4 regions of the Terrabacter sp. 2TAF16 genome follow, and region 3 is predicted to be linked to each of the others. Evidence: riboswitches for the same ligand, from Rfam matches in the RefSeq annotation. Region 3 holds a riboswitch; each other region holds the start of a gene.
What was found. A riboswitch is a leader RNA that binds a small molecule or an ion and turns the genes downstream of it on or off. The one in region 3 is predicted to bind cyclic di-AMP.
Positions count from the first base shown of each region.

Region 1: linked by a shared signal. The riboswitch ahead of AB4Z14_RS17210 (C40 family peptidase) and the one ahead of AB4Z14_RS11935 (transglycosylase family protein) in region 3 are both predicted to bind cyclic di-AMP.
Region 2: linked by a shared signal. The riboswitch ahead of AB4Z14_RS07140 (CHAP domain-containing protein) and the one ahead of AB4Z14_RS11935 (transglycosylase family protein) in region 3 are both predicted to bind cyclic di-AMP.
Region 4: linked by a shared signal. The riboswitch ahead of AB4Z14_RS18095 (C40 family peptidase) and the one ahead of AB4Z14_RS11935 (transglycosylase family protein) in region 3 are both predicted to bind cyclic di-AMP.

Region 1 is NZ_JBFRFZ010000011.1:135,507-142,799, reverse strand. Features, by position in the region: gene AB4Z14_RS17230 (STAS domain-containing protein) at 1-274, shown strand, start outside; gene AB4Z14_RS17225 (sigma-70 family RNA polymerase sigma factor) at 259-2,055, opposite strand; gene AB4Z14_RS17220 (hypothetical protein) at 2,385-2,996, shown strand; gene AB4Z14_RS17215 (DsbA family oxidoreductase) at 3,058-3,741, opposite strand; gene AB4Z14_RS17210 (C40 family peptidase) at 3,837-4,613, opposite strand; cyclic di-AMP (ydaO/yuaA leader) riboswitch at 4,616-4,791, opposite strand; gene AB4Z14_RS17205 (iron dependent repressor, metal binding and dimerization domain protein) at 4,999-5,694, opposite strand; gene AB4Z14_RS17200 (MFS transporter) at 5,724-6,977, opposite strand; gene AB4Z14_RS17195 (hypothetical protein) at 7,056-7,293, opposite strand, start outside.
Region 2 is NZ_JBFRFZ010000004.1:344,568-351,860, forward strand. Features, by position in the region: gene AB4Z14_RS07135 (alkene reductase) at 1-237, opposite strand, end outside; gene AB4Z14_RS07140 (CHAP domain-containing protein) at 517-1,416, opposite strand; cyclic di-AMP (ydaO/yuaA leader) riboswitch at 1,421-1,608, opposite strand; gene AB4Z14_RS07145 (sortase domain-containing protein) at 1,980-2,771, opposite strand; gene AB4Z14_RS07150 (hypothetical protein) at 2,912-3,691, opposite strand; gene AB4Z14_RS07155 (VOC family protein) at 3,922-4,317, shown strand; gene AB4Z14_RS07160 (iron chaperone) at 4,336-4,710, opposite strand; gene AB4Z14_RS07165 (alpha/beta hydrolase) at 5,013-5,687, opposite strand; gene AB4Z14_RS07170 (zinc-dependent alcohol dehydrogenase family protein) at 5,841-6,857, opposite strand; gene AB4Z14_RS07175 (pirin family protein) at 7,040-7,293, opposite strand, start outside.
Region 3 is NZ_JBFRFZ010000006.1:659,103-666,395, reverse strand. Features, by position in the region: gene AB4Z14_RS11960 (LacI family DNA-binding transcriptional regulator) at 1-385, shown strand, start outside; gene otsB (trehalose-phosphatase) at 494-1,297, opposite strand; gene AB4Z14_RS11950 (alpha,alpha-trehalose-phosphate synthase (UDP-forming)) at 1,294-2,856, opposite strand; gene AB4Z14_RS11945 (CBS domain-containing protein) at 3,060-3,491, shown strand; gene AB4Z14_RS11940 (protein kinase domain-containing protein) at 3,591-5,483, shown strand; cyclic di-AMP (ydaO/yuaA leader) riboswitch at 5,806-5,993, shown strand; gene AB4Z14_RS11935 (transglycosylase family protein) at 5,997-6,647, shown strand; tRNA gene AB4Z14_RS11930 (tRNA-Thr) at 6,808-6,883, shown strand; gene AB4Z14_RS11925 (DUF6325 family protein) at 7,044-7,293, shown strand, end outside.
Region 4 is NZ_JBFRFZ010000013.1:35,311-42,603, reverse strand. Features, by position in the region: gene AB4Z14_RS18130 (ABC transporter ATP-binding protein) at 1-670, opposite strand, end outside; gene AB4Z14_RS18125 (serine aminopeptidase domain-containing protein) at 722-1,462, opposite strand; gene dcd (dCTP deaminase) at 1,459-2,037, opposite strand; gene AB4Z14_RS18115 (AAA family ATPase) at 2,142-3,674, shown strand; gene AB4Z14_RS18110 (SMP-30/gluconolactonase/LRE family protein) at 3,756-4,625, opposite strand; gene AB4Z14_RS18105 (hypothetical protein) at 4,625-5,056, opposite strand; tRNA gene AB4Z14_RS18100 (tRNA-Gly) at 5,166-5,236, shown strand; gene AB4Z14_RS18095 (C40 family peptidase) at 5,327-5,836, opposite strand; cyclic di-AMP (ydaO/yuaA leader) riboswitch at 5,880-6,022, opposite strand; gene AB4Z14_RS18090 (FBP domain-containing protein) at 6,443-6,937, shown strand; tRNA gene AB4Z14_RS18085 (tRNA-Gly) at 7,052-7,125, shown strand; gene AB4Z14_RS18080 (hypothetical protein) at 7,245-7,293, opposite strand, start outside.

The sequences.
Region 1 (7,293 bases), on a different contig from region 3:
CTTCCGCCTCTCCCAGCGACTGCGGGACCGCCGACAGGATCTCCGGCTCGTCGTCCCCCACGCCTCGCCCATCCGCGCCGTCGTCGAGCTGACCCGGCTGAGCCAGGTGATCCCCGTCGACGAGAGTGTCCCCGACCTCCCCGGCCAGATGGCGTATGCCGCCCTCCCGCCCGACGGCGCGCCCGCCCCCTCCCAGCCCCCACCCACCACAGACGTGCCCGAGCCCGGGGACCCTGACCTGGCCGAGCCCGAGGGCGATCAGCGCAACGGGTAGCTGCCCGACCCGGGCAGCGTCGCTCCGGCGCGGTCGGTGAAGCGGGCCACGAGGTCCCCCGAGAGACGGGGCTGCACGCGGGTGACCTCGACGACGAGCTCCCCGGCGCGCAGCCGCCCGTCGAACTGCGCGGTCGGCTGGCTCACGTGCTCGACGACCCGGGCGCCGTGCACGTCGCGCACCGAGGTGAGGAGCCAGCCGGCCGGCGCCGTCAGGTGTGCGAGGTAGCCGCGGTCGCTCGGCGTGAACGTCAGGCTCGTCACCGTGCCGACCGGAGCGGGAGGCGGCGCGACATTGGTCGTCGGGGTCGGCCGGCTGCTCGTCGGCGTCGGCGTCGTCGTCGGGCTCGGGCTCGGGCTCGGGCTCGGGCGGCTCGACGAGGTGGCGCTCGTGCCGGTGGAGTTCGGCGCGGGGCGCGACGGCGGCCTCGACTGCCGGTCGGCGCTCCCGCTCCGGCCGCCCGACGACCGGAAACGAGAGACGCCCTCGGCCGTCGCGACCCCGATCACGGGTCGCGGCGCGGTCGACGTCGGCACCGACGAGCTCGTCGTCTCGGCCGGGTAGGGCGACTCCGTCCCGTCCACCGGTCCGGCCGACGAGTCCCGGCCCACCGGCGCGTCGGCCGAGACGCGTCCGGTCGGCTGGAGTTGGAGCAGGAAGAGGGCGGTCGCGACGACGAGTGCAGCCGCAGCCAGCACCGCGGCCGCCGAGCGACCCGGCACCGACAGCACGCGACCGTTGACCCCGCCCGAGCCACCTCCGGGCCCACCTCCGCTGACGTCGGCGGCGAACTCTGACAGGTCGTCGGCCCCGTCCATGAGCGAGGCCACGCCCACGGCGACCGGGATCGTGGCGCCGCCCGTCGCTGCGACCGCGCCCGCGCCCGCTGCACCGGCGACGACCGTGCCGTCGCCCACCGCGTCGTCGCCCACCGCGTCGGCGGCACCGAGCCCCGACGCCACCGCGAACGCCCCTGGCAGGAGCACCGGCGCGACGCGCAGCCGGATCGCCTCGTCGACGTCGACGACGTCGAGCACCGCAGCCCGGCACCGGGCGCAGCTGTCGAGGTGCTCGTCGACGCGCTCGCGAGCCTTGACCGGGAGGGAGTCGCGCACGTAGCCACCGAGCTGGCGTCGCACCGCCCGGCAGTCCGCGTCGCCGGCGTTCGCGACGAGCTCGGAGAGGAAGGTCTGGCGCAGCCGCTCTCGCGCCCGCTTGCTCCGGCTCGCGACGCCGTTCGGCGTCGTGCCCAGCCCGGGAGCGATCTGGTGCGGCTTCTCCTCGTGCACGACCAGACGCCAGAGCAGCGACCGGGACTCGTCGGGCAGCGAACGCCAGGCCGCCCAGACGGCGTCGCGCTCCTCGGCGTCGACGGCCTCGTCCTCCGCCGAGGCAGCCGCGCGGGTGTCGACGGTCGTCTCGTCGTCGGTCAGCACGACCCGGTTCGTGTAGCGCCGCGCCACGTCGATGTTGGCCCGGCGCAGCGTGCTGAGCAGGTAGGGCCGGAAGGCGGTGTCGGGCCCGCCCCCACCACGGAGGGCATCGAGGGTGCGGGTGAAGCTCTCGCTGACGAGGTCGTCGACGTCGCTCGGCGACGCGACCCGGGAGGCGAGCCGTCGGGCCGCGGGCTCGTGCCGCGACCACAGCACGGAGTAGGCGGCGGCGTCGCCCGCCCGAACCCGGTCGACGAGCGCCGCGTCGCTCTCGGGTCCGTCGACGCGTACGCCCTCGTCCGCCCCAGCCACGGACTCGCCGCCGTGCTCGTCGTGCGCCCGCTCCACGTTCTTCTGTCCCCCACCCGTACCCCGACGTCTCGTCGGCTGTCTCGACCCAAGCTCCAGCAGGGTGCGTGACCGGGCGCCGGGTCCCGTCCCCGGCCTGTCGGCGCGTCAGCAACGCACCTCACGCATCCTTCCCCTGGAGACGCGCGAGGGACCGAATCATGGCGCGACATGCCCTCGGATGTACAGGGTTGGCGGCGTGCCGGGTGATTTGCGTGCGTTTGCGACACACCTACCGACGCCCGGGCGGGCTTGCCCAAGAGCCGGATCCGACCCGGACCTGCGTGCGACCATAGAGACTCCACGACCCGTCACCCCAGGAGCAGCACATGACGGCGACCGACCCGAGCCACGGCTTCCTCAGCGAACCGGCTCTGACACCGGAGCTCGAGGCCTACTTCGCGAGCGACGTCACCGACCACGGCTACGTCATGAACCTCAGCCGCGTCTGGGCGCAGTCGCCAGCGGCCCACGACACGCTCTTCGCGCTCCTGGCCGACATGGTCTCCGTCGCCGGCCTGAGCTTCCGGCAGCGCGGCATCCTCATCGCCGCGACCGCCTCGACCATCGGCGACTCCTACTGCGCGCTCGCGTGGGGTGGCCGCCTCGCCACCGCTGCCGGCGAGGAGGTCGCAGGCGCCGTGCTCCGCGGAGACGACGAGCCCCTCGACGCCGCCGACGCCGCCCTGGCGACCTGGGCCCGGACCGTGGCGAGCACCCCGAACGCCACCACCCCTGCCGACCTCGAGCCCTTGCGCGCCGCCGGCTTCGACGACCGGCAGATCTTCGCGATCACGGTCTTCGTCGCGCTGCGCCGGGCCTTCTCGACCGTCAACGACGCCCTCGGCCCGCTCCCCGACCACCAGCTGCGCGCCGACGCCCCACCCGCCGTGGACGACGCGGTCTCCTTCGGCCGCCCGGCCGCGGACCAGCCCTCCTGACCGAGGGCGTATGCCGTCCGCCCGGCCCGTCGGGCCGGGCACCCTGCCTGCGAGTCCGCGCTCAGAGGGTCTGCGTGGCCACCCCGCGCAGCAGCGCGAGGTAGTCCTCGACCGGGTGCGCTCCGGTCACGGCGGCATACCCGTTGGCGACGACGAACGGCGTCGACATCACGCCCATGGAGCGCGCCTGCTGCTCGTCCTCACGCACCTGCTCGGCGTACTCGTCGGAGGCGAGCACGGCCGACACCCGCCGCTCGTCGAGACCGCACTCGCCGGCGAGGCGCTGCAGGACCTCACGGTCGTCGATGGCGAGGCCCTCGCCGAAGTGCGCGGAGTGGAAGCGCTCGACCGCCGCGGAGCGCAGCGCGGGGCCTCCCATCTCGCCGGCGAGGGCGCAGAGCCGGTGCGCGTCGAAGGTGTTGGCGCGCACCGCGCGGTCCCAGTCGAAGACGAGGTCGTCGGCCTCGGCCACCTCGCTGGCCTTGGCGTTCATGAGCCGGCCAGCGCCCGCGTCGCCGCCGTGGCGCACCGAGAGGTGGTCGCTGACGGGCACGGAGCCACCGACCGGGACGTCCGGGTCGAGCTCGAAGGAGCGCAGGCGCACCGTGACGTCGTGCGGCCGCTCGAAGGCGGCGACGGCAGCCTCGACACGGCGCTTGGCGACCCACGAGTAAGGGCAGACCAGGTCGCTCCAGAGGTCGAGCTCGATCATGGTCGTGGACTCGGCAGCAGGCTGATCGGTCATCGACTCAGTCAACCACGGTGGCCGACAGGGCCGGAAAGCGCTGCGCCCCCACCGGATCCGGTGGGGGCGCAGCGTGTGGCGTGAGAGGTGACCGCTCAGATGCGGCCGTACATCGACGGCGTCGTCCAGATGGAGTGGTTGCCGATGACGGTGCCGGGACGCTGGGCGTCGATCATGCGGCCCGGGCTGACGTAGATGCCCACGTGGTAGATCGGCGAGCCGAAGAAGACGAGGTCGCCGGGGCGCGGGTTGCTGACCGGGGTCGAGGCCGCGGCCTGCGCGGACGCGGTGCGCGGGATCGAGATGCCGGCCTGGCGGTAGACGTAGGACGTGAAGCCGGAGCAGTCGAAGCCGGAGGGCGTCGTGCCGCCGTAGACGTAGGGAACGCCGAAGTACGACTGGGCGATGCCGATGATGCCGGTGGCGCTGGGGTTGGGCGCGACGTTGAGGGCCACCCGGGTGGTCGAGCCGGAGCGCGACGCGCGCTGCTGGGTAACCTCACGCTCGGCCGCGGCCTTCTCGGCGGCCTTCTTCGCGGCGCGCTCGGACTTGACCTGGACGTCCTCGATGACGACCGGCTTGACCGAGGCCTGCTTGAGGGCGGGCTTGGCGTAGCCGATCGCCGACAGGGCGTTGCCGGCCTTGAGCGTGCCGACGGCGGGGCCGACGGCCGCGGGACCGGCGACCGTGCTGGCGGAGCCGTCAGCGGCGTTCGCGGTGCCGGCGAACGAAGCGACGAGACCACCCGAGGCCGCGACGATGGCGGCACCCTTCACGGCGGGCTGGGCCGACTCCTTGGCGATCGTCTTGAGCTCCGAGATCGCGTTGAAGCGACCGGGGGCGCGGTGGCGCCCGGGAACGTTCTGAGCCACGTTTGACCTCTCGACGCCTACGAGGTGAGCTGTCGGGTTCGGGCTGGAGGTACTGCCCGGCCTTCGCTCGGACCGGTCTCGGTCCACGGAGGGCTTCACCCCGAGGGCGTCTCTCGACGCCCGGAGAAAGTGGTTCCCCCGCTCCTGCCATGCGGTTCGTACTGAGCCTCAGGTCGATGGCAGGACTAGGCGGTCCGACCCGGGGCACTCACTCGACGGGGAGAGCAAGTTCGCCCACCGTACCCAAGTAGGAGTGCCTTGTCACCTTCGAGTTCCCGGAAGTCAAAGAAATTTCAGCGACCTCCGGAAGGGGCCGGACGAGGTGTGGCAAGGCCTGCCAAAACGACCCGGCAAACCGGGGCAAACCCTGCCGGATACGGCGTGTTCAGGCGGCCTGGCAGAAGACGTGGACGGCCACGTCGTCGGGCAGGGAGACGCCCGTGGACGGCTCGCTGCCCTCGCGGACGGCGACGACCCGTCCGCCGTCACGGACGACTTCGACGCGGGCGCCGGGCACGACGCCGGCACTCGTCAGCAGCGCGAGCGCCTCCGGGTCGACCTGGACGGGCTCACCGATGCGACGGATCGTCACCACCGTCGGCGCGACCCCCACGGCGGCGGTCAGGGTGCTGAGGCCGGTGAGGAAGTCCTCGTCCTGGCGCACCCCGAGCTCCTCGAGACCGGGGATGGGGTTGCCGTAGGGCGACTCGAGCCCCTCGCCGATGAGGCCGAGGATCTTGCGCTCGACCTTCTCGGACATGACGTGCTCCCAGCGGCAGGCCTCGTCGTGGGCGTACTCCCACTCGAGGCCGATGACGTCGACGAGCAGCCGCTCGGCGAGGCGGTGCTTGCGCATGACGCGGGTCGCGAGCAGCCGGCCGTGGTCGGACAGCTCGAGGTGACGGTCGCCCGAGACCGCGACGAGCCCGTCGCGCTCCATGCGGGCGACGGTCTGCGACACGGTGGGGCCCGAGTGGCCGAGACGCTCGGCGATGCGCGCGCGGAGGGGCACGATGCCCTCCTCCTCGAGCTCGAAGATGGTGCGCAGGTACATCTCGGTGGTGTCGATCAGGTCCGTCACGGTCATACCTTCTCAGAATCGTAGAGCGGTCAGGGACCGCCCGTGAGTGGCCCGGGCGTCGGCCCGGTCCTCGCGCGTCGGGTCGGGTCGTGCCGTGGCACCCAGATGCGCAGCCAGCCCGCCCCGACCACGGCACCCACGCCGAGCACGACGGAGGAGGCGCCGAGCGACATGATGGCGCTCAGCCCTGACAACGCCAGCGGGCCCGCTGCCCTTCCCACGTCCGCGCAGAGCCGCCAACCGCCGAGGAACTGCGCCCGTCCGTCCGCGGGCGAGGCGTCGGCGCCGAGGGTCATGATGAGCCCCGCCCCGAGGCCGTTGCCGAGACCGAGCACGGTCGCCGCGGCCGTCACGGCGACGAGGCTCGTGGCGAGCGGGAGCAGCATCATGCCGAGGCCGAGCACGAGCATGCTGGGCACGGCGGCCGCGACCCGGCCGTGGCGGTCCATGAGCCAGCCCGAGGGGTAGAAGAGGGCCATGTCGAGCGCCCCGGCGACCCCGAAGACGAGCGACGTCTGCGCCGGGGAGAAGCCGACCGACTCGGCCCACAGCGGCACGAGGGCCTCGCGGATGGCGCGCGCCCCGGCCACGCACATGGCACCGGTGCCGAGCGTCAGGAGGACGTGCCGGTGCTGGAGGAGCACGGACGCCACGCTGCGCGGCGGTCCGCCGCCCCCGATCCGATGCGCCGAGCCGGTGATGTCCGGCGCGAGCAGGACGAGGACGAACGCGGCGATGCTCGCGACGCCGCCGACGGCATACGCCGCCTCGGTCCCCCACCTGGCGATGACGAGCGATCCGATGAAGGGGCCGACGAAGTAGCCGATGCGGTGCACGCCACCCAACGTCGACAGGGCCCGTGCCCGCATCGCCACCGGAACCGCCTCGGTGAGGTAGGCCTGCCGGGCCAGGCCGAAGAGCGAGCCGGCGAGCCCGATGACGAGCACCCCGACGAAGAGCAAGACGAGACCGCCGGCCAGAGCCGCGACGAGCATGCCCATGGCCTCGATCACGGCCGCGACGAGCAGCGCCCGGCGCTCACCGATGCGGGCCGCGAGGGCACCGGACGGCAGGTCGCCGAGCAGCTGGCCCACGCCCAGCATCGCGACGAGCAGCGCCGCGACGCCGACCGAGGCGCCGAGCTCACGTGCCGACACCGCGATGATCGGGGACACCGCGCCCGCGCCCGTCGAGCCCAGGAGAGTGGGCCCGTAGGCCGACAGCGCGATGGCGCGCAGGCTGCCGCTGCGTCCCTCCGCGCCGTCCCCCTGAATCTCGGTCACGCCACAGGACCCTAACGATCGGGTTACTCGGGTGGCCGGGCCGACCAGCCGACGAAAGCATTGGCCCGTGGCCAGGACTCAGAGGACGAGCAGACCGATGGCGGTGGAGGCGGCGTTGGCGGCGACGACCGCCAGCGCCACCGTCATCGCGTCCTCGCGCGCCTGCACCCGCCACCCCGCGACGAGGAGCGCCGTCTCCCCGGCGGCGACGGCGACCTCCGCCCCCACGAGCTGCCACGGTGACCCGAAGCCCGTCGACACGGCATACAGCACGGGGTGGGTCACGATGTTGACGCCGACCGCGCCGACGAGCGCG
Region 2 (7,293 bases), on a different contig from region 3:
GGCGACCTGCTCGTCGGAGTGCATGCCGGGGGTGTCGAGGTAGCCCTGCCCGACGGCGCTCGGCTGGGTGCCCTCGGTGATGATGAGGCCGGCGCTCGCGCGCTGGCCGTAGTACTCGGCGTTGAGCTCGGTCGGTGCCTGGCCCTCGCCCGCGCGGTTGCGGGTCAGCGGGGCCATGACGAAGCGCTGGGGAAGGTCCCAGCGGCCGATGCGGATGCTCTCGAAGGCCGTGGACACAGGCCTGCTCCTCACGTCTAGGGGACTGTCGGTGGCGGTTGGCGGCCCCCACCGTCGGTCGGTGGAGCCTTCAACTACCTAGGCGACAAGGAGGGCAGGCGGTCGATCATTCCCGTGTGTCCAGGGTTGCGCGTGTGGGGGATCCCACGCGGCCGGAGGGTTTCGGGTGGGTATGCCGAAGGGGAGGATGCGCAGGCATCCTCCCCTTCGTACGCGCTCAGCTCGTGGAGAACTCCGCGGTGGTCGTCGCGGAGGTCGTCGAGATGACGACCCGGTGGGTCACGGCGCGTAGATGTACTTCATGCCGGGACCGTCGGTCAGCGTGCGCGTGTTGTAGTTGTACGCACCGGCGAGGGCGTTCATCTCGATGATCGTCACCTCGTTGCCGTTGACCGCGGTCACCCAGGCGACGTGGCCGACGCTCGAGGATCCGTGGACGCCGGGCTGCATGACGAGGATCGACCGCGTGCGCGGCGTGCCCGTCACGGTGTAGCCGGCGGACGCTGCGCCCGAGGCCCACGCCATGGCGTTGCCGGTCCAGCCACCGGGGTAGTAGCCCTCGGACTGGTACCACTTGTTGAGAGCGCCCCACGTGCACTGGCCCGCGGTGGCCCAGTTGGACGAGGCGCGCACGCCGGACGAGGCGCTCGGTGCTGCGGTGTTGACGCTCGCCTTCGCCGACGACGTGCTCGTCGTCAGGGTGGCGCGGGTCAGGTCGCGGGAGGCGCGCTGGACGGCGACCTTGCGCGAAGCGGCAGTCTGGGCGGCAGTCTGGGCGGCGGCCTTGGCGGCAGCGCGCTCGGTCTTGACCTGGACGTCCTCGATGACCTGCGGCTTGGCCGGCGCGACGCGGTGGGCGACGGCCTTCTGCACGGCGGGGGCGAAGCCGATCTTCGACAGCGCGGTCGACGCGGCCGGGGTGGCAGCCGTGGCCGGACCGACAGCGGCGGGAGCCGCGGTGTCGACACCGGCAGCAGCCGCGACGTCACCCGAGTTGGGCGACAGGGTGTCGGCGCTCGCCGGGTTGGCGAAGGTGGCGACCAGTCCACCGGTGGCGGCGACGACGGCGCCCGCCTTCATGGCCGGCTGAGCCGACTCACGGGCGAGGAGCTTGAGTTCGTTGAGGGGGTTGTGGCGGCCTGGCGCACGATGGCGACCGCGGATGTTCTCAGTGTTCACGCGTGTTACCTCTCCGCGCCTACGAAGTTAGCTGTCGGGTTCGGGCGGAAAGGTGCCCGGGCCACGCCCGCCCCGCGAAGCTCGCGTGGCGGGTGGGTCTTCACCCCAAGGACGTCCGAAGTCGTTGCGTAGGACGTCCGGAGAAACGTGTGGTTCCTCCGCTCCTGTCACAAGGTTCGATCTCTCTCGTCAGGCGGTGACAGGACTAGGCGGTCCACCTCACGAGAGCCCGACCAGGTGGCCGGACTCCCGGAAGACTAGACGAGGCGACTGGCAAATGTCACGCCACGGTAACGACGACGCGCGCCGATCGCCCCTGAATGTCCGAAGTGCCCGTCTATACCAACGCTTTACCTTCGGATGGGTGAGACGTGGATCACATCCGGCCGTCGTCCTCGACAAGCCCCCCACGGGTATGCCGCGGGGTCCCTCGTGGGGACCCCGCGGCATACGCCGGACTGGTGTGGCTCAAGTGTGGCTCGAGCGTGGCTCGAGCGTGGCTCGAGTGCGGGTCGGGCCGGGCGCGGTCCTGACGCGGTCCTGACGCGGTCCTGACGCGGTCGTCAGGTGGCGCTCGAGAGGTGGCCGAAGACCACGACGTTGTCGCGGTACTCGTTGCGACTGTCGGTCGGCCCGCCACACGTCACGAGGCGGATCTCGGCATGGGTGAGGTCGCCCTTGTAGACGAGCTCGGTCGGGAACTGGGACTTCTTGTAGGCCGCGACCTTGTCGACGGTGAAGGTCAGGTGCGACCCGTCCCGCCGCGACACCGTGACGACGTCACCGGCCCTGACCTTGCCCAGCTCGTAGAAGATGCCCGGGACGCCCGAGGGGGTGTCGACGTGTGCGGCGAGGACGGACGGGCCGAGCTGGCCCGGCGTGGGGCCGGCGTCGTAGATCCCGACCTCCTGGGCCGTGCCCGGCACGGAGATCGTGCCATCGGGCTGGATGCCGAGCCGGACGAAGTGCGAGGAGCGCACCCCGATCGACGGAATCTCGATCGACGTCGGCTCGGAAGCCTCGAGGAAGTCACCCATGCCGACGGTGCCCGGCGCGGCGCCGGCCGTCCTGCCCGCCGTCGGTGTCCCACCCTGACCGGGGGACGCCGACGGGCTGGACGAGGACGGGCCGGGCGCCGCGGGGGCGCTGGCCGTGGCGACCCCGCCCGCCGCGGGCTGCGGCGGGCCGGGGGTCCCCGGGCTCCCTCTGAGGCCGACCACGAGCGCGACGATCCCGATGACGACGAGCACGGCCGTGACCGCCAGCGCCGCCGCCACTCCGGCGCTGATGCGGCGGGTTCTGCGGTCGCCGGTGGGCGACGTCGGCTCGGGCGTGGAGCCGGTCGGTGCGCTCATGGTCGGGTGACTCCCGGTCGGTCGTGTCGGTGTCGGTCGTGTCGGTGTCGGTCGTGTCGGTGTCGGCCGCTCAGTGTCGGTCGCTCGATGTCGGCCGCTCGGACTCGGTCGCTCAAGTGCGCGACGTCGGTCTCGGTCACTCAGGCGCGCGACCGGGCGCGACGGGCGGCGAAGGCGCCGGTCCCGGCCGCGGCGAGCAGGGCGCCAGCACCGACGAGCATGAGGGCCTCGTTCTGGCCACCGCTCTTGAGGCCATCTGCGGCCTGGCCGCCGCCGGTGTGCATACCGCCGGCCGGGGCGACGCGCAGCGCGCCACACAGGGCCGGGTCGGTGGCCTCGGTCGGGAGCGACGGCATGAGGTCGCTCTTCGTGGCACCGGAGTACTTGCCGTCCTTGTTGTAGTCGACACCGTGGATGACGACGACGGACTGGCCGGCCGAGATCGCCTTGGCGACGTCGCTCGAGACCTTGATGCTGCCGCGCTGGTAGGCGATCTTGCCGCCGGGCGCCGTGCTGAAGCGGTCGATCGCGAGGCCCGACTTCGGGCTCGTGTCGCCGGTCTTCGTCAGCGACACGACGATGTCGCCGTAGGCCGGTCCGCCCTCGGTCGTGTTGAGGTGGCCGTCGCCGTTCTTGTCGTCGGACAGGACCGGGCACTCGTGGCGGGCCTCGGCGCCGAAGTGGATGTGCGCGGCGTGCGGGTTGTCGGGGAGCAGGCCGTTGGCGGCCATCGTCACGGTGATCGTGTTGCCGGTGACCTCGACCATGGCGGTACCGCTGCCGTCGACACCGTTGCCGGCGACGGGCTTGAGGTTGGCGCTGACCCAGGCGTCCGCGGCGAAGGCCGGGCCGACGCTGAAGGCCATGGCGGCGGCAGCAGCGAGGCTGGCGCCGGCGATCCGAGTGGTGGTGGTGCGCATCTGTGTTCCTCCTTGACGAGGAGACAAACCGTCCATCCTGCTCTGCTTCAGACGGGGGGTCGTCGTCGACCGTCTCCGGGCGGGGGTTCGCCGCGGGCAGGCCCACTGGATTGGGGTTCCACCGAAATTTCTTCGATGGAGGCGCGCCGTGGCGCGCCCCACGGGTCTTCACTGGAGGGGTCGGGCGCGCTGCGCCCCCTCACCTGCCCACCTTCACGGAAGGACACACCGTGCTCCAGGACTCCCACGCCTTCAGCGGCTTCTCCGTCGACGACGTCGGCGCCGCCCGGACGTTCTACGCCGACACCCTCGGCCTGCGCGTCACCGAGGAGAACGGCATGCTGACGCTCCACCTCGCCGGCGAGGGCGGCGAGCGTCCCACGCTCGTCTACCCGAAGCCGAACCACGAGCCGGCGTCGTTCACGATCCTCAACTTCCCGGTCGACGACATCGAGGCCGCGGTCGACGAGCTGACCGCGAGGGGTGTCATCTTCGAGACGTATGCGGGGACGCCGATGGAGACCGATGCCAAGGGGGTCTTCCGCAAGGGAGGGCCGCTCATCGCGTGGTTCACCGACCCGGCCCGCAACGTCCTCGCGGTCATCGAGGCACCGGGCCCCGGCTGATCCGCGGCGGGCAGCGTGTCAGGCGTCGTGGCCCTCGGAGACGGCCGCGCGGCGCTTGAGGCAGAGCTCGGTGATCTCGGAGACGAGCTCGAGCGGGACCGGTCGGCTGATCGGGAAACGCACGGTGTCCTTGGCGCGGCGGTAGGGGCTGATCGCCTCCTCGAACTGCGCGTCACCCGTCGGGACGGGGTAGAGGCCGACGTGGTTCTTCCAGCCGGCGTAGTAGATGAGGGGCTTGCCGTCGACGGTGAACGTCGCCATGCCGTAGCTGATCTTCTCGCCTGCGTGAGGGGCTACCTCGCGGATCGTACGGCGGACCCCCGCAAGCTGAGTTCGCGTCTCCTCGGGGTAGGAGGCGATGTAGTCATCGACTGACGCAAATCTCGGGGCCAATCCTGGTCCTCACTTCAGTTCCGGACCGGTCGTTGGAGGGGGTGACTCGACTGTATTGGGCGAAACGGACGACTGCAAAGTAAGTACACGTTTAGTGACCAAACGGTCACAAAACTACAAAAGCTGAATTGGACCGACGATCTCGCCGCAAGACGTGCTGAAGGCCGTCCTCCGTGTGTCTGGGGCCCTGACGTTCGAAGGCCCTGGCGTTCGAAGGCCCTGACGTTCGAAGGCCCTGGCGTTCGAAGGCACTGACGTTCGAACGCCCTGGCGTTGGAGCCGACGTCCGGTCAGACCTCGGCTCAGACGTCGACCCAGGCCTCACCGGCGAGGACCCGGCCGACGACGCCCTCGGGTCGGCAGCCGAGGAGGGTCGCGACCGCGAAGTCGGCGGCCAGGCCGTCGAAGACGCCGTGGCGCCGGAGCATCGCGTGCTTGCCCCCCTCGACGGTGACGTAGCCGACCTCGGCGGTACGGGCGAGGTCGCGGGCCACCGCCGCCGAGCTAGTCGGTCGGGCGATGCGGTCGTCGTCTCCGTGGACGACGAGGACGCGTCGCCCGGTCAGGTCGAGGTGCCCCTCGGTCGGGTAGACCCACGGGTTGAGCGCGACAGCGCTCACGACGGGGTCCTCGCCGGCCGCGAGCAGCGCGGCCCGACCGCCGAGCGAGTGACCGACGAGGCAGACGGGCAGGTCGGGACCGAAGCGGTCGGCGACCTCGCCGAGGGCCCAGCGCACGTCGTCGACCGGGGTGTGGTGGGCGTCCCAGCCGCGCGTCGAGTTGAGCAGGCGCAGCACGGCCAGCTCGCCCTTCGCGGCGCGCGCGATGCGGCCCGCGATCGGCACCATCCGCAGCACCGACAGCTGGGTCGGGCTGACGCGCATCGGTGTGCGCCGCGCCGCGCCGCCGTGGAGCACGAGGACGATGCCGCGTGGCGCGCTCGGAGCCGTCGCGTCGATGAGCCGGGCGTGCGTCACGTCTCGCTCCTGGTCCGCAGCTGGGTATGCCGTGTGCTCGGGTTCGCGGGTCACGTGCGGTGTTCGGAGCGCGAGCGTCAACGGCTTGGTGTCCTCACGGCATACCCGTTCGGTGTCGCCGGTCAGCCACTGTCCAGGGTTGGTGAGGCTGGTTCAGGGGCGCAGCAGGACCTTGATCGCACGCCGCTCGTCCATGGCGCGGTAGCCCTCGGCGACCTCGTCGAGGGGAAGCGTCAGGTCGAAGACCCGGCCCGGGTCGATGCGGCCGTCGAGGACGCGCTCCAGCAGGTCGGGCAGGTAGGTGCGCACGGGAGCCATGCCACCGGCGAGGCCGACGTTGCGGACGAACATCTGCCGGACGGGCAGCTCGACGCCGTGCGGGGCGCCGACGAAGCCGACGGTCGAGCCGGGGCGGCCGATGCGGAAGGCGGTCTTCATCGACTGGTCGGTGCCGACGCACTCGAGCACCGAGTCGGCGCCGATGCCGCCGGTCAGCTCCATGACGGCCTCGACACCGGCGTCGTCGCGCTCGGCGATGACGTGGGTGGCGCCGAACTCGCGGGCCAGCGCCTGGCGCGGCTCGTGGCGCGACATCGCGACGATGCGCTCGGCGCCGAGCTCCTTGGCGGCGATGACGCCGCACAGGCCGACGGCCCCGTCACCGATGACGACGGCGGTGCCGCCGGGCTGCACGCGCGAGGACACGGCGGCGTGCCAGCCGGTGGCCATGACGTCGGAGAGCGTGAGCAGCGAGGGGAGCATCGCGTCGTCGGGCATCCCGTCGGTCGCGACGAGGCTGCCGTCCGCCTGGTTGACGCGGACGAGCTCGGCCTGGCCGCTCTCGGTCCAGCCCTGGTGGTCGCACACCGAGGTCATGCCGGCGAGGCAGTGCGGGCACGTGTTGTCGCAGTGGACGAAGGGGATGACGACGAAGTCGCCCTTCCTGATCTGCCGGACGTCGGCGCCGATCTCCTCGACGACGCCGACGGCCTCGTGACCGATCGTGGAGCCGGCCGTGATCGGGTTGGCGCCCCGGTAGGGCCAGAGGTCCGAGCCGCAGATGCAGCCGGCCACGATCCGGACGATGGCGTCGGTCGGCGCCTCGATCGTCGGGTCGGGGACGTCGGTCAGGCGGATGTCACCGGGGGCATGGATCGTCGTCGCGCGCATGGGCCCATCCTTGTCATGCCGATGGCCCGATCCCAAACCCCGGACGTCGAAACCCTGGACGTCAAAGCCTGGACGTCAAAGCGTGGACGTCAAAGCGTGGACGTCAAAGCGTGGACGTCAAAGCGTGGACGTCGAAGCGTGGACGTCGAAGCTTTGACGTCAAAGCTGACGTTCCCTCGCGCTCAGCCGCGGGAGCGCAGGCGCAGGTTGGGCAGGCCGGGGGCGGGGAGGGTGTGGTCCCAGGCGTCGGGGAAGGTGCCGTAGCGCGCGCCGGGTGCCGCGGCGGCATACGACCCCTCCTCGCGCGGCGACCGCTCGCGCTGCCAGTCCTCGCGGAAGCCGACGACCTCGTCGTGGCTGCGGCCGATGAAGTTCCACCACATGACGATCTGCTCGCCGAAGGGTGCGCCGCCGAGGACGAGGAGGCGCGCGGGCC
Region 3 (7,293 bases):
TCGCTCCGACGTCGACGACCTCATCGAGCGCTCGCTGTTCAGCGTCGAGGGCGGCGCGACGGCGGCCGGCCGCCTCCTCGACCGCGGCGCCACGGCCGTCGTGTGCGGCTCGGACCTCATGGCTCTCGGTGCGATCCGCGAGGCTCGCAAGCGCGGTCTCAACGTGCCGCGCGACTTCTCGGTCGTCGGCTACGACGACTCGACGCTCATCGCCTTCACCGACCCACCCCTGACGACGGTTCGCCAGAGCGTCAACGCGATGAGTGCTGCGACCGTGCGCGCCCTGCTCGACGAGATCGCCGGGCAACCTTCTCCCCGAGCGGAGTACGTCTTCCGCCCCGAGCTCGTGGTCCGCGGGTCGACCGGCGCCGTCCGGCGCCACTGAGGGGCGTCACCCGACGCCAGCGGACGGCATACCTGCCCTGACCGACGGTTCGGGGGCCGTGGCGCCCTGATCTTCGGGTGCGTATGCCGGGTGGCCCGGTCGCGTCCGTCAGCTCGGGGCGTGGGCGGCGGAGCTGAGCTGCTCGAGATGCGTCAGCAGTGCGGCCACCGCCTGCTCGTCGTCGACGCGATAGCGGGCGGCCGTGGAGCCGGTGCCGACCTTGACCGTGATGTCCTCGGGTCGACGCATCCGCATGAACGCATCCTCATCAGTGACGTCGTCGCCGAGGTAGACGCGTGCGACGGCGCCGACGTGGCGGCCGAGGGCGGTGACCGCGGATCCCTTGTCCGCGTGGGAGACCGACAGCTCGAGCACCGACTTGCCCTTGAGCACCTTGACGCCGGGGTGGTCGAGGGCGACCCGCCGGGCGTCGGCGATCGCGGCGTCGCCGGTCTCGCGCGGGATGCCCCGGACGTGGACGACGACGGCGGCCGACTTGTACTCGATGCCGGCCTCGGGGTGATGCTCCTTGACGAGGGCCTCGATGTCGGTGCGCAGCTGGGCGAGCGTCACCTCGTCGTCGGGGGTGACGGCGGCCGCCTCCATGGCCTCGCGCACGGCCGGGCTCGACGACTCGGCGCCATGGCTGCCGATGAGGACGATCGGATCGTCCTCGGTGATGCCGGTGAGCTCACGCAGCGTGCCGAGGTCGCGGCCCGAGACGACGGCGACGTGCACGCCGGGCAGGCTCGCGAGCGACCGGAGCGTCTCGACGGTGCCCTCGACGGGAGTGGCCTGCATCGGGTCGGCGTCGAACGGCGCGAGCACCCCGTCGAAGTCGGTCGCGACGAGCAGGACGTCCGCGGAGGCCGCGGCCTCGAGGGCCTCGGTGGTCGGTGCGCCGGTGCTCATGACCGCGTCCCGTCCGTCGCGCTGCGGGATTCGTCGCGGGAGTCGCTGCCCGGACGGTCGGACGACGTGCCGGACGACTCGCTGGGCGCCGGCATGAGCGGTGTCTCCTCAGCGTGCGGTGTGGGCCGCGGGCGCGACTCGGCCCCCGGCATCTCGGGCGCCGCGGCGAGCGCGGCGAGGTAGCGGGCCGCCCAGCGCTGGACGTCGTGGTCGGACACGCGGCGGCGGAGCGCCTTCATGATCCGCTGCTTGTCCTTGGCCGGGGTGTTGATGGCGCGCAGGATCGTCTGCTTGAGCCCCTCGATGTCGTGCGGGTTGCACGCGAAGGCCTGGTGCAGCTCGTGCCACGCGCCGGTGAACTCCGACAGCACGAGGGCGCCCCCGAGGTCATGGCGGCACGTGACGTACTCCTTGGCAACGAGGTTCATGCCGTCGCGGAGCGGGGTGACGAGCATGACGTCTGCGGCCTGGAAGAGGGCCGCCATCTCCTCGCGCGGGTAGGAGTGGTGCAGGTAGTGGACGGCCGGGGCGCCGATCTTGCCGAGGTCGCCGTTGATGCGGCCGACGGTCTGCTCGATCTCGATCTTGAGGTTGCGGTAGGCATCGACGCGCTCGCGGCTCGGGGTGGCGACCTGCACGAGCGTGACGTCGGGCGGCCCGATGCGGCGCTCGCTCAGCAGCTCCTCGTAGGCCTTGAGACGGTGCCGGATGCCCTTGGTGTAGTCGAGCCGGTCGACACCGAGCATGAGGACCTTGGGGTTGCCGAGGCTCTCGCGGATCTCGCGAGCGCGCTCCATGACGTCGGGGCGCTTGGCCAGTTCCTCGAGTCCCTGGAAGTCGACGGAGATCGGGATGGCCGCCGCCCGGACCTGGCGGTGGGCACCCTCGACGGTGACGCGGTCGCGCTTGGTCGCGGCGCCGAGCAGCTGGCGGCAGGCGCGCACGAAGTTGCGGGCGTCGGCCTGGCGCTGGAAGCCGAGGAAGTCGGCTCCGAGCAGGCCCTCGAGCAGCTGGGCCCGCCACGGCAGCTGGGCGAAGAGCTCGACGGGCGGGAAGGGGATGTGGTTGAACCACCCGATGCGCACATCGGGCCGCAGCTGGCGCACGAGGGCAGGGACCAGCTGGAGCTGGTAGTCCTGCACCCACACGGTGGCGCCCTCGGCCGCGACCTCGGCGACGGCCTCGGCGAAGCGACGGTTGACCGTCTGGTAGCTCGACCACCACTCGCGGTGGAAGGTCGCGGGCACGATGACGTCGTGGTAGATCGGCCACAGGGTGTCGTTGGAGAAGCCCTCGTAGTAGTCCCGGACCTCGTCGGTCGACAGCGGCACGGGGTGCAGGTGGATGCCGTCCTCGTCGAACGGCTCGGGTGCCTCACCGGCGTCTCCGGCCCAGCCGACCCAGGCGCCGGGCTGCGTGCGCATCACCGACTCCATGGCCGTGACGAGGCCGCCGGGACTGCGTCGCCACTCGACCGCGCCGTCGTCGGTGACGACCTTGTCGACGGGCAGGCGGTTCGCGGCGATGACGAGGTCGTAGGTCGGCCGAGGGGTCGACACGCAATCAGCTCCTGCTGCTCGAGGGGAGGGCACGGCCCTCGACGTACCCAGACCCGGGGGAGGGGCGCCGCGGGGCGCGATCGGTCCCACTCTAACGAGCGAACGGTGGCGCCCGGTGCGGTCCCGCTCTAGGGTCGATACAGGGCATCTCTGGTGGAGCGGGTGGCCGCCTGAGGGCATCGCGCCGAGGTGAAGGAGTCGCCGTGAAGATTTCTGACGTGCTGCGCAAGAAGGGCAGCGAGGTCATCACCATCAAGCCCGACGAGACGGTCGCCGGCCTGCTCGGCCTGCTGGCCGAGCACCGCATCGGCGCGGTCGTGGTGAGCACGGACGGCACGAGCGTGGACGGGATCGTCAGCGAGCGCGACATCGTCCGGCACCTCCACAGCACCGGCACGAGCGTGCTCGAGGCGCCGGTGTCGCAGATCATGACGAGCGAGGTCACCACCGGTTCGGCCGACGACAACATCGCCGACCTCGCCGGGACGATGACGGAGATGCGAGTGCGCCACGTGCCGATCGTCGACGCCGACGGCAAGCTCGCCGCGATCGTCAGCATCGGCGACATCGTCAAGCACCGGCTCTCCGAGCTCCAGTCCGAGCGCGACCAGCTGCGCGACTACATCAGCAGCTGACGCCCCGGAGAAACCGGACAGAACCGACGAACCAGGACACTCCGCGGCTCGCTGCCGCAGGGTTCCTGCCGTGGCGCCCGTGTCGCATACCGTAGGGGTATGACTGCGTACGACCGGACCGAGCGGGTGCCCAACCCGCGGCCCGGCGCGCGCACCGGTGGCGTGCCCGTGGCAGCGCGCCCCGGCGGGCCGGGGTCCCCGCAGCGGATCGGCCCGTACCGCCTCATCGAGGAGATCGGCGAGGGCGGCATGGGCGTGGTCCACCTCGCCCTCGACCCGCGCGGCCGTGCCGTCGCGATCAAGGTCCTGCGCGCCCACGTCGCGCACGACGCCGACGCCCGGCAGCGACTGTCCCGTGAGGTCGACACCCTCTCGCGCATCCGCGACGCGCGGGTCGCGAGCGTCATCGACGCCGACGTCATGGCGCCCCGCCCCTACATCGTGACCCGCTACGTGCCCGGCCCGGCCCTCGACGAGGTCGTCGAGGACCACGGCCCGCTGGCCCCGGCGGACCTGCTTCGCCTGGCCCGCGGGATCGCCGAGGCGATCCGCGCCATCCACGCGTGCGGGGTCGTCCACCGCGACATCAAGCCGGGCAACGTCCTCATCGAGGACGGCGACCCGGTCCTCATCGACTTCGGCATCGCGCACCTGCAGGACGACGTGCGCCACACCGTCGGCGGGCTCGTCATGGGCACGCCCGGCTACCTCTCGCCCGAGCTCGTCGAAGGTGCCGCCATCACCGACGCCACCGACTGGTGGGGCTGGGCCGCCACGATCACGTATGCCGCGTCGGGCCGTCCGCCGTTCGGCCGCGCCCGCATGGACGCCGTGCTCACCCGCGTCCGTGCCGGCGACGTCGACCTCGAGGGGGTCGACCCGCGCCTCGTGCCGCTGCTGCGCGCGTCCCTCTCTCCCGATCCGCGGCTTCGCCCTCACGCCGACGAGGTCATCGCAGCGCTCGAGCTCTACGCCGCCGGCCGCGCGGCGACCGTGCCGACGCCGAGCGGCAACCCGTGGGACGACGGCCGCGTCAGCGCGACCCCCGGAGACACCCAGGTCGTGCAGCACGGCAGCACCGCCGTCATGCCGCCCGTCGGCACAGCAGGCACGGCAGGCGCGGTGGGCGCGGTGGGCGCGGTGGGCGCTGGCGCGGCCGCGGCGAACCCGGTGCGGTGGGCCCCGCCCCCGACCGGTCCGCGGTCGTCCGACCCCGGCCCGGCGGCATACGACCACGGCTGGGACGACGAGCCCGCGTCGCCGGACGACTGGGGCGGCGCCCAGGCCTACGATGCCCGGCACGGGCGCGGCGGGCAGGACGTCGAGCCGGCTCCGCAGGACGGCTACTGGCCCGACGACGAGTGGGACGAGGACGACGAGCCCGCCCAGCGCGAGGGCGACCCGCGCATCGGACTGCCGATGCGCACCGGACTGCTCGCCGCTGTCGCGATCGCCTGGGTCGGTGCCCTCATGGCGTGGCCGGGCATCGCCCTCGTCGTGCTCGTCGTCCTGTCGGCGCTCGCCCGGGCCACCGACCGCTCGGTCACGGCGCTCGTGCTGCGCCGCTACGACTTCGGCCGCCGCCGCAGCGACGTGCCCTTCGCCGTCGTGTCGAGCCCGTGGCACCTCGTCGTCGGCATCATCGCAACCGGGGTCGGGCTGCTCCTGCCCGTGGCGGTGGCGCTCGCCGGCGTCTTCGCGGCCGCCCTGCTCCTCGCCGGCACGCAGGGGACCGACCTCGGCCCGGGCACACCGATCACGCTCGCGATCGGCGGTGTCCTCGGCCTGCTCATGCTGTGGTGGGGCCCCGGCGGCGCCTCGCTGCGACGCGGTTCGCGCTCGATGGCGCGGCGCCTCGTGCCGGCCGGCCTGGCCGCGCAGATCGTGTCCGGGCTGCTCGCCGTCTTCGGCGTCGCGGCTGCGCTCGTGGCCCTGCAGCACGGGTCGAGCCTCACGTGGGACCCGTTCACGACGAACCCGTTCGGGAAGTGACGGCTCGGCGCGCGAGACGGTTGAGCGTGCGGGGCCGGGGCCTGTGGGGCGCCCGGGCGGCCCCTGTGCGAGGCCTGTGTGCATAGCGCATCGACCTGCATCTGGGGCTGAAAAAAAGATCACGGAAGTGTCTCGACGTGCCTTGTGCGCTGCGGAAACGTCCCGTACCGTCAGTGCTCGGCGGCCTCGACTTTCGGGTCGAACGGGAGCAGCACCACTCGGTTCCCGGGTCGCTTCGTCGCGTCCGGCTCCACACGAACGCTCCCACAACTTCACATGGACACCCATTTATCCGTTCCCTGAGCGCGCCGAGCCTCGCCAGCCAGGGATGTAGCCCACACCCGTGGGCCGGGCGAGGACGGGGGACCCAGTGTGGCCAGTGAGTGCATGTGTATCGAAGCGCATGTCAAGAGGACGAGATCTGGTCTCGGGGTGAAGTCGCATCCGCGACGGGGCACCTGACGCCCCAACCCGACAGCTAACCCCGCAGGCGCGCGTCAGGAAGGATCACCCATGCAGTACATGTCCAAGCATGCTGCGGCCAAGAAGATCTCGGTCAAGCAGCGCATCGCGGGAGTCGGAATCGCTGGAGCCGCCACCATCGTCGGTGGCATCGCCACGGGCGGGTCGGCCAAGGCCGCCTCGGTCTGGGATCGCGTCGCCCAGTGCGAGTCGAGCGGCAACTGGCACATCAACACCGGCAACGGCTACTACGGCGGCCTCCAGTTCGTGCAGAGCACGTGGCGTGGCTACGGCGGCACGGCCTTCGCGTCGCGCGCCGACCTCGCCACGCGGGCCGAGCAGATCGCCATCGCGCAGCGCGTGCTCGCCTCCCAGGGCCCCGGCGCCTGGCCGGTGTGCTCGCAGCGGGCCGGCCTGACCCGGGCCAACGGTGGCGCGACGACGACCCCGGTCTCGCGGTCGACCGTCCGCAAGCCCGTGACGACGAAGAAGGTCGTCAAGAAGAAGACGTACGCGACGAAGCCCACGGTCAAGAACACCGCCAAGGGCGCCAAGGTCACCGTGCGCAGCGGCGACACCCTCGGCAAGATCGCCGCGCGCTACCACGTGGCCGGCGGCTGGAAGGCCCTCTGGAAGGCCAACGGCGCCCGGGTCACCAACCCGAACCTCATCTTCGTGGGTCAGACTCTGCGACTCCCGTGAGTTCCTGATACAACTGAGCCGGACGGCCTCGCGCGACCAACCCCTGGGTTGCGCGGGGCCGTCCTTCTCATGTCCGGCGTCGGTTCGCGCCCGGTGTTTGGGCGTATGCCGTCTGGCTCGGTTACGCTTTCGCCCGTCCGCGGCGCTCGCGCCGAGACGTGCTGGCGTGGCGCAATTGGTAGCGCACCTGTCTTGTAAACAGGCGGTTAGGGGTTCGAGTCCCCTCGCCAGCTCCACCGTGACGTGCGAGTCCGGCTGACGGGGCCGCATCTGCGTGCCCACGGCGAGAGGCTCATCCCCGGCGGATGACGCGGCACGGACGAGCGGCTCCTAGCGTTGAGATCGGTCCCCCATCGGACGCACCGACCACCGGACGCACCCCAAGGAGAAGATGACATGACTCTCAACGTCGACGAGCTCGGTCCGGTGGACTGGATCGTCGTGGAGTTCGAGGGCAGCACCCTCAACGGCAAGATCGCCCCGATCCTCAAGGACTACGTGGATCGCGAGCTCATCCGGGTCCTGGACCTGCTGTTCTTCAAGAAGGCGGAGGACGGCAGCTTCGAGGCCTTCGAGGCAACCGACCTGGAGGACTCGGAGATCGGCGAGCTCCGTGCGTACGAGACCGAGCTGGCCATGCTGCTCA
Region 4 (7,293 bases), on a different contig from region 3:
CGAGAACGCCGCCCACGCGCAGGACCGCCACCTGGTCGCCGAGCTTGACGGCCTCGTCGATGTCGTGGGTCACGAAGAGGATGGTCTTGCCGAGGTCGGACTGGAGCCGCAGGAACTCGTTCTGGAGCTGCTCGCGCACGACGGGATCGACGGCCGAGAAGGGCTCGTCCATGAGCATGACGGGAGGGTCGGCTGCGAGCGCGCGGGCCACACCGACGCGCTGCTGCTGGCCGCCGGAGAGCTGCGCGGGATAGCGCTTGGCCATCGCCGGGTCGAGGCCAACCCGCTCGATGAGCTCCATGGCCCGCGTCCGCGCGGTGCGCTTGTCGGTGCCGAGCAGCCGCGGGACGGTCGTGACGTTGTCGAGGACCGTTCGGTGCGGGAAGAGACCGGCGTGCTGGATGACGTAGCCGATGCCGCGGCGCAGCTCGGCGACGTCGAGCGAGGCGGTGTCGCGGCCGTCGATCGAGATGGTGCCGGACGTCGGGGTGATCATCCGGTTGACCATGCGCAGCGTCGTCGTCTTGCCGCAGCCCGAGGGACCGACGAGGACGGTGATCTTGCCCGTCGGGGCCTCGAGGGTCAGGTCGTCGACAGCGACCGACCCGTCCCCGCGCGCGGTGCCGGACGCCTCGGCGTATCGCTTGGTCACGCCCTCGAAGCGGATCATGTCCCTCAACGTACCCGCCTGCGCCGACCGCGCCGCGGTCCTCGTCGAGGGTCAGATGTCGACCGTGACGCCCCCGGAGTGCACGACCCGGGCGACGACGGCCCCGATCGGGCCGGATCGCGGCTCACCCGTGCCACCGAGCTCGTGCGCGAAGGAGGCCTCGACGACCTCGGTGACGAGGGCCGTCCAGAGCCGGGCCCGCACGAGCATCGCGTGGTCGGCGCGGGCGACGCGGACGAGGGAGGCGTCGAGCCCCTCGGCCTGCATCTGCTCCACCGCGCGGCGGGTGCGGGCGAGCGAGCAGATGACGTCACGGTCGCCGTGGATGAGGACGGTGCGCCGGCCCGCGCCCGGGTGCGGGTCGCCCCTCTCGACCCACGGAGCGAGGCCGACGACGAGGCGGACGTCGGGCTCGTCGCCGACGAACATCGCGACCCGTCCGCCCATCGAGTGACCGACGAGGGCGATCGGGACACCGGGGTATGCCGCCCGCACCTGTGCCAGCGCCCACCGGGCGTCCTCGACGGGCATCGCGTCGCCGTTCCAGCCACGGACGCGGAAGCGGAGCCGGGCGACGGCGATCGGACCGGGCACCCTCTTGAGGGACCGGGCGAACGGCACGAGGCGCGCGACGTTGTGCGACCAGGGCCGGTTGGGCTCGTGCCCGTCGACGGCACCGCCGTGCATGACGAGGGCGACGACGGCGGCGTCCGCGGGCCGGGCGTCCCAGACCAGGGAGGCCAACGGCATGCTGTCGCCGTCGGCCGCGGTGGTGTCGAGGTCGGCGCTCACACCTGGGTGCGGTGGAAGCTCGCGAACGAGCGGCTCGCCGTGGGACCGCGCTGCCCCTGGTAGTGGGAGCCGTAGGCCGCTGAGCCGTAAGGGTTCTCGGCCGGCGAGCTGAGGCGGATGAAGCAGAGCTGGCCGATCTTCATGCCGGGGTAGAGCATGATCGGCAGGGTCGCGACGTTGGACAGCTCGAGCGTGACGTGGCCGGAGAAGCCGGGGTCGACGAAGCCGGCGGTCGCATGGGTCAGCAGGCCGAGCCGTCCGAGCGAGCTCTTGCCCTCGACGCGCGCAGCGAGGTCGTCCGGGAGGGTCACGGTCTCGAGCGTCGAGCCGAGGACGAACTCGCCCGGGTGCAGCACGAAGCTGTCCTCGTCGGGACCGACCTCGACGAGCCGCGTCAGCTCCGGCTGCTCGGCGGCCGGGTCGATGTAGGGGTACTTGTGGTTGTCGAAGAGCCGGAAGAACTTGTCCAGCCGGACGTCGACGCTCGACGGTTGGACCATCGAGGGGTCCCACGGGTCGAGCACGACCCGCTCGGCGGCGATCTCGGCCCGGATGTCCTTGTCGGAGAGCAGCACGGGACGAGGCTATAACGCCGGGCCGGATTCGCCCCGGCACTCCTGCCCGACTCTCTTCCCTCGCGGACGCCCCACGGACGCCGTCGGCGACCTATCGTCACGTCATGGACCCCTCCGACCCCTCCGGCCCGGGCTCCGGCCGCGCCGACGACGCCCTGCTCGCCGACTTCCACTCCGTCCTTCGGCGGATCCTCGAGTCGCTACCGTCCGACGAGGCCGGACAGCGGCTGTCGGACGCCCTGCGCGAGCACCTCGGGGTCGAGCCGCACCTGCTGGCCGTCGTCTCGGCGACCGTGCTGCCGCACCGCCTCGTCGACGCGGACATCGCCCTGTCCGAGGTCGCTGGCGCCGACTCCGCCGCCGCCGTCATCGGCATCGCCGGCGACGCGCGTCACCACATGTCGCTCGGCGACCTCGTGCAGCGCTTCCACGGCCAGGTCATGTCGGTCGGCCAGGTCGATTACGACCGGATGCCGACCGGCCCCGGCAAGGACGACCAGCGACAGGTCGTGACGTCCGGCATCCGCCTCTTCCACTTCGACGGACACGCCGTCGCGGTCCGTCAGCAGGGCATGAACCGACAGTTCGGGCGCGAGTCCGGGAGCATCGAGGTCGTCGCCCGCGACCGCGACGTGTCCGACGCCCTCATGGCGCGCATCCAGGAGCTCATGGACGAGCGCAGCGTCATCCGCGGCCAGGTCGTGACGTTCGGCTCGGACCCCTACGGGCCCGGCATGGCCGGCGTGACCTTCATCGAGCGACCGACCGTCGACGCGGCCGCCGTCGTGCTGCCCGAGGGGGTGCTCGACCGGGTGGCGCACCACGTCATCGGCATGGGCGAGCACCGGGAGCGGCTCGTGGCCCACGGGCAGCACCTCAAGCGCGGAGTCCTGCTCTACGGGCCGCCCGGCACCGGCAAGACGCACACGGTCCGCTACCTGCTCTCGGCGACGCCGGGCACGACGGCCGTGCTGCTGAGCGGCGGCTCGTTGCGCTTCATCCACGACGCCGCCAAGGTCGCGCGGGCGCACCAGCCGGCGATCGTCGTCCTCGAGGACTGCGATCTCGTCGCCGAGGACCGGTCGTTCGCCCCGATGGGGGCCTCTCCCCTGCTCTTCGAGGTGCTCGACGCCCTCGACGGCCTCGACTCCGACTCCGACGTCGCCTTCGTGCTGACGACGAACCGCGTCGAGGACCTGGAGGTCGCCCTGTCGCAGCGGCCCGGCCGTGTCGACCTGGCCGCCGAGATCCCGCTGCCGGACGCCGAGGGCCGTCGCGAGCTGCTCCGCCTCTACGGCGGGCACCTCTTCGGCCCCGAGGCGATCTCGGCCGCGGCCGCCCGGGCCGAGGGCACGACGGCGTCCTTCGTCAAGGAGCTCGTGCGGCGCGCGGTCCTCGCGGCGGCGGTCGCCGACGAGCCGCCGGCCGACGACCACCTCGGCCAGGCCCTCGACGAGCTCCTGTCGGACGCGCAGGCGCTGACGCGCAGCCTCCTCGGCGTGGGCGGCAAGGACGAAGACGGCGCCGCCGTCGACCCCGGTGGTATGCCGTCCGGCCGGCTGCGACCGCGTCGCCCGGTCGTGCTCCTCGGCCCGTCCTCCGACGGCGGGATGACCCGCCCGGGACCACCGCCGTGAGGTGATGCGTGCCGAGCGTGCCCGGGCCCCGCTGCGCGACCCGGGCACACGGCATACGCCCTCGTGGTCTGGGGGCTGCGCTCAGCCGGCGAAGGCGCGCACCGGCTGCCCCGGCACGGCGACGCGCACGCGGAAGACGGCTCCGGCCTGGGGCTCGGGGTCGTCGAGGTTCTCGCGCGACGTCGTGACGTAGAGGTCGCGCAGGTCGTCGCCGCCGAGGGTGCACGCCGTCGTGAGGCGCACGGGGACGGCGACCTCGGCGAGCACGTCGCCCCCCGGTGAGTGGCAGCGGACGCGGCCCGCGCCGTTGAGAGCGACCCAGACGTTGCCGGCGCTGTCGACGGTGAGCCCGTCAGGGTGGCCGACGTCGTGGGTGACGAAGGGGCGCCGGTCGGTGAGCTCGCCGTCGACGACCGTGAAGACGTCGGTGCGGCCGGTCGGGGTGTCGTCGTAGTAGGCGAGCCGGCCGTCGGGCGAGAGGTCGATGCCGTTGGAGATCGTCACGTCGGGCAGCAGGGTCGTGACGTCGCCGTTGCCGTCGACTCGGAGGAGCCGCGCGCTGCCGGGCACGCGGTCGTAGCCCATCGTCCCCGCCCACAGGCGGCCCTCGCCGTCGACGCCGCCCTCGTTCATCCGGACCGTCGGGTCGTCCCAGAGGTCGAACCACGGGGTGGGTGTGCCGTCCGGCTCGTCCGCGAGCGCCAGACCGCGCTCGGTCGCGACCACCCAGCCCCCGGACCTGCGTGGCCGCACGAAGGCGGCGACGTCGCCGACGTGCAGGCGGTCGACGGAGCCGTCGGCGCGCAGGGTCAGGACGTCACCGGCGAGAAGGTCGACCCAGCGCAGCCCACCCCACGTCGGCGACCACACGGGCCCCTCGCCGTGGTAGCAGACGGCGCCGGTGACCTGCTCGAGTTCTCCCGTGACGATCCGGCCGCCGTCGGCAGCCATCAGTCCCACCACACGCCGACGTAGTGGTGGCCCTCGGGCACGACCGGCCCGTCGACGAGCCACTGCGCGCTCGCGGCGGGGCCGCCGCTCGACTCGGTGTCTGCATCGATCGTCATCGCGTCGACCTCCTCGGGGAGCAGGGTCGTGATGACGGCCACCCCACTCGCGTAGGGCCATTCGTCGTCGGGGAAGTCCTGGAACTCGAGGACGTCGAGCTCCACCCGCACGTCGTGCACCTCCGGGTGCTCGCGCAGCTCGAAGAGCACCCGGCGCACGGTGTCGAGCGGCACGTCCTCGGGACGGTTCGGCGCGATGCACCACTCGCAGTCGTTGCCCTCGAAGAACTGCTCGAGGGTGACGGCCACCTGGGCACTCGCCCCGCCGCGCTCGCGGACGTGGTCGACGAAGGCGGTCTGCTTGGCGAGATCCATGACGGTTTCGGCCCCTGGGGTCGCGTTCCTGACACTGGCGCGGTGTCGGCTACACTGACGCCGCGTGCCGCCTTGCGGACCCTTCGCGGGGCACCTCCGGGCGGCCCGTGCGAGCGTAGCTCAATGGTAGAGCGCCAGCTTCCCAAGCTGGATACGCGGGTTCGATTCCCGTCGCTCGCTCCGCGCACGACGAGTCGAACCACCGAGAGGTGGGCACCGTCCGGTGACACGGCCCCGAGGGTCGACACGGACCCCCGGGACCGATCCGGGTCAGGGCATGCGGCCTGCGACCCAGCTCGTCGTCCAGATCCTCGAGAGCTGGACGCGCTGGCCGGGTCTGGGTGCGTGCCAGACCTTGCCGTAGCCGGCGTAGATGCCGACGTGGTACGCGCGGCCTCCGGACATGAAGAAGATGAGGTCGCCCTGCTGGACGTTCGCCTTGCTGATGCGGACGCTGGCGAGTCGTTGGGCGTTGGCGGTGCGCGGGACGCCGACGCCGAGACGGGTGCGGTAGGTGTAGTAGACGAGGCCGGAGCAGTCGAACGCCGACGGGCCAGCAGCCCCGTAGCGGTAGGGATCGCCCTGCTGTGCGGCAGCGACCCTGACGGCGGTCCTGCCGCGCGCAGCGCGCGTGGCGGCCGAGACGTAGGCGACCGGTCTGGCCTTGATCGTGACCGGAGCGGTTCCCGCTCGAGAGGCAGCCTGGTGCGTCACCGACGATGTCGGCGCGCTACCCGTCCCGACGAGGAGGGCGGCTGCGAGAAGTGGCGTGATAGCCAAGGACTGCAAGGGAATTCGGCGTGCAAGGGTAGAAGTGGGCATGGTGGATTCCTTCCCACGCCTGTGAGGTGAGCTGTCGGGTTCGGGCGGAAGATGCCCGGCCGCAGATGCGGCTTCACCCCAAGGACCGGTTGGCCGGCCCGAAAGTGGGTCCCCCACTCCTGTCCGTTATTGCGTTGCTGCCCCACCGGTGGACAGGACTCGGCGTGCGGTGGGCCGCTCGGGGGAGACCCCGGGCGATGAGCATCCATCGACGGTGACAGACAGGTCACGAAAAGGGTCCTAGACGAACAGATTGTGGCAATAGTTGACAAGTCAAATGCGGTGGAAGCAGACATTCCATCCGGCGCCGTGGCGTGGAGGACGCTCTCGGCAGCCCACGGCATACGCAGTCCGGCGCTGCGGTGCTCGGTAAACCAGTGGACCACCGTGGACGTCGTGACGCACCATGGACGCTGCTCCGTCGGGGCACGTCAGTCGTCAGCGGGGAGGCCCGCGGAGAGGTGGGTGGCCGTCATGGCCTGCTCAGCGGTCACGGTCCCGCTCCACCTCCCCCACCCCGGCTGACCGGGCACCCCGGTCCTGCCCGACTGACAGGAACAGACCGTGAAACCATTGACGGACAACGAGATTCGCGCCTCCTTCGTCAACGCCTCCCGGCGTGAGGCCAAGCAGGCCACCCTCCCCGCCGACCTCGACCTCGGCCCGCGCTGGGAGACGCTCGACTACCTCGGCTGGGTTGACCGCAGCAACCCGCAACGGGCCTACGCCGTCGTCCCGGTCAACGACGAACCCGTCGGCTTCCTCCTCCGGACCGCCGAGCGCACGCGCAAGGCGAGCGCGATGTGCGCCTGGTGCGAGGACGCCTTCGCGACGAGCGAGGTGGCCCTCTTCGTGGCCCGGCGGGCCGGGGCATCCGGCCGCGAGGGCAACAGCCTCGGCACCCTCGTGCACGCCGACTTCAGCTGCTCGACGCACGTCCGACGCCCGCCGAACGGCATGGAGGGCGGCCTCGACCCGCTCGCCCTCGTCGAGCGACGTGTAGAGGATCTGCGGGCGCGGTCGTCGGCCTTCGCCCGCCGCCTGCGCGACGGCTCGTGACCCTCGGCTGACCTCGAGCTAGTCGGCCCGGACCCGAGCGCGTGGTCCGCCGGCGCGCCCGAGCGCGCCGTTTGGACGTCGCGGCCCGACTGTTGCTACGGTTGGCGACGCCTCGCAGGCGTAGTTCAGTAGCAGAACAGCCTTCTTCCAGAAGGAAGACGTACGTGCAATTCGTGCCGCCTGCTCCAGATGGGAAGGGCCCGGTCTCCGTGACCGGGCCCTTCTGCTGTCCGGGCGCGTATGCCGTCCGAGCACGCATGCCGTCCGGCCGGGCCTCGCGAGACGGGTCGCGGGCGCTCCCCCACCGTCACCGCTCGTTGCCGCGCCGGTAGTTGCCGGTCGCCCGGGCCAGTGCG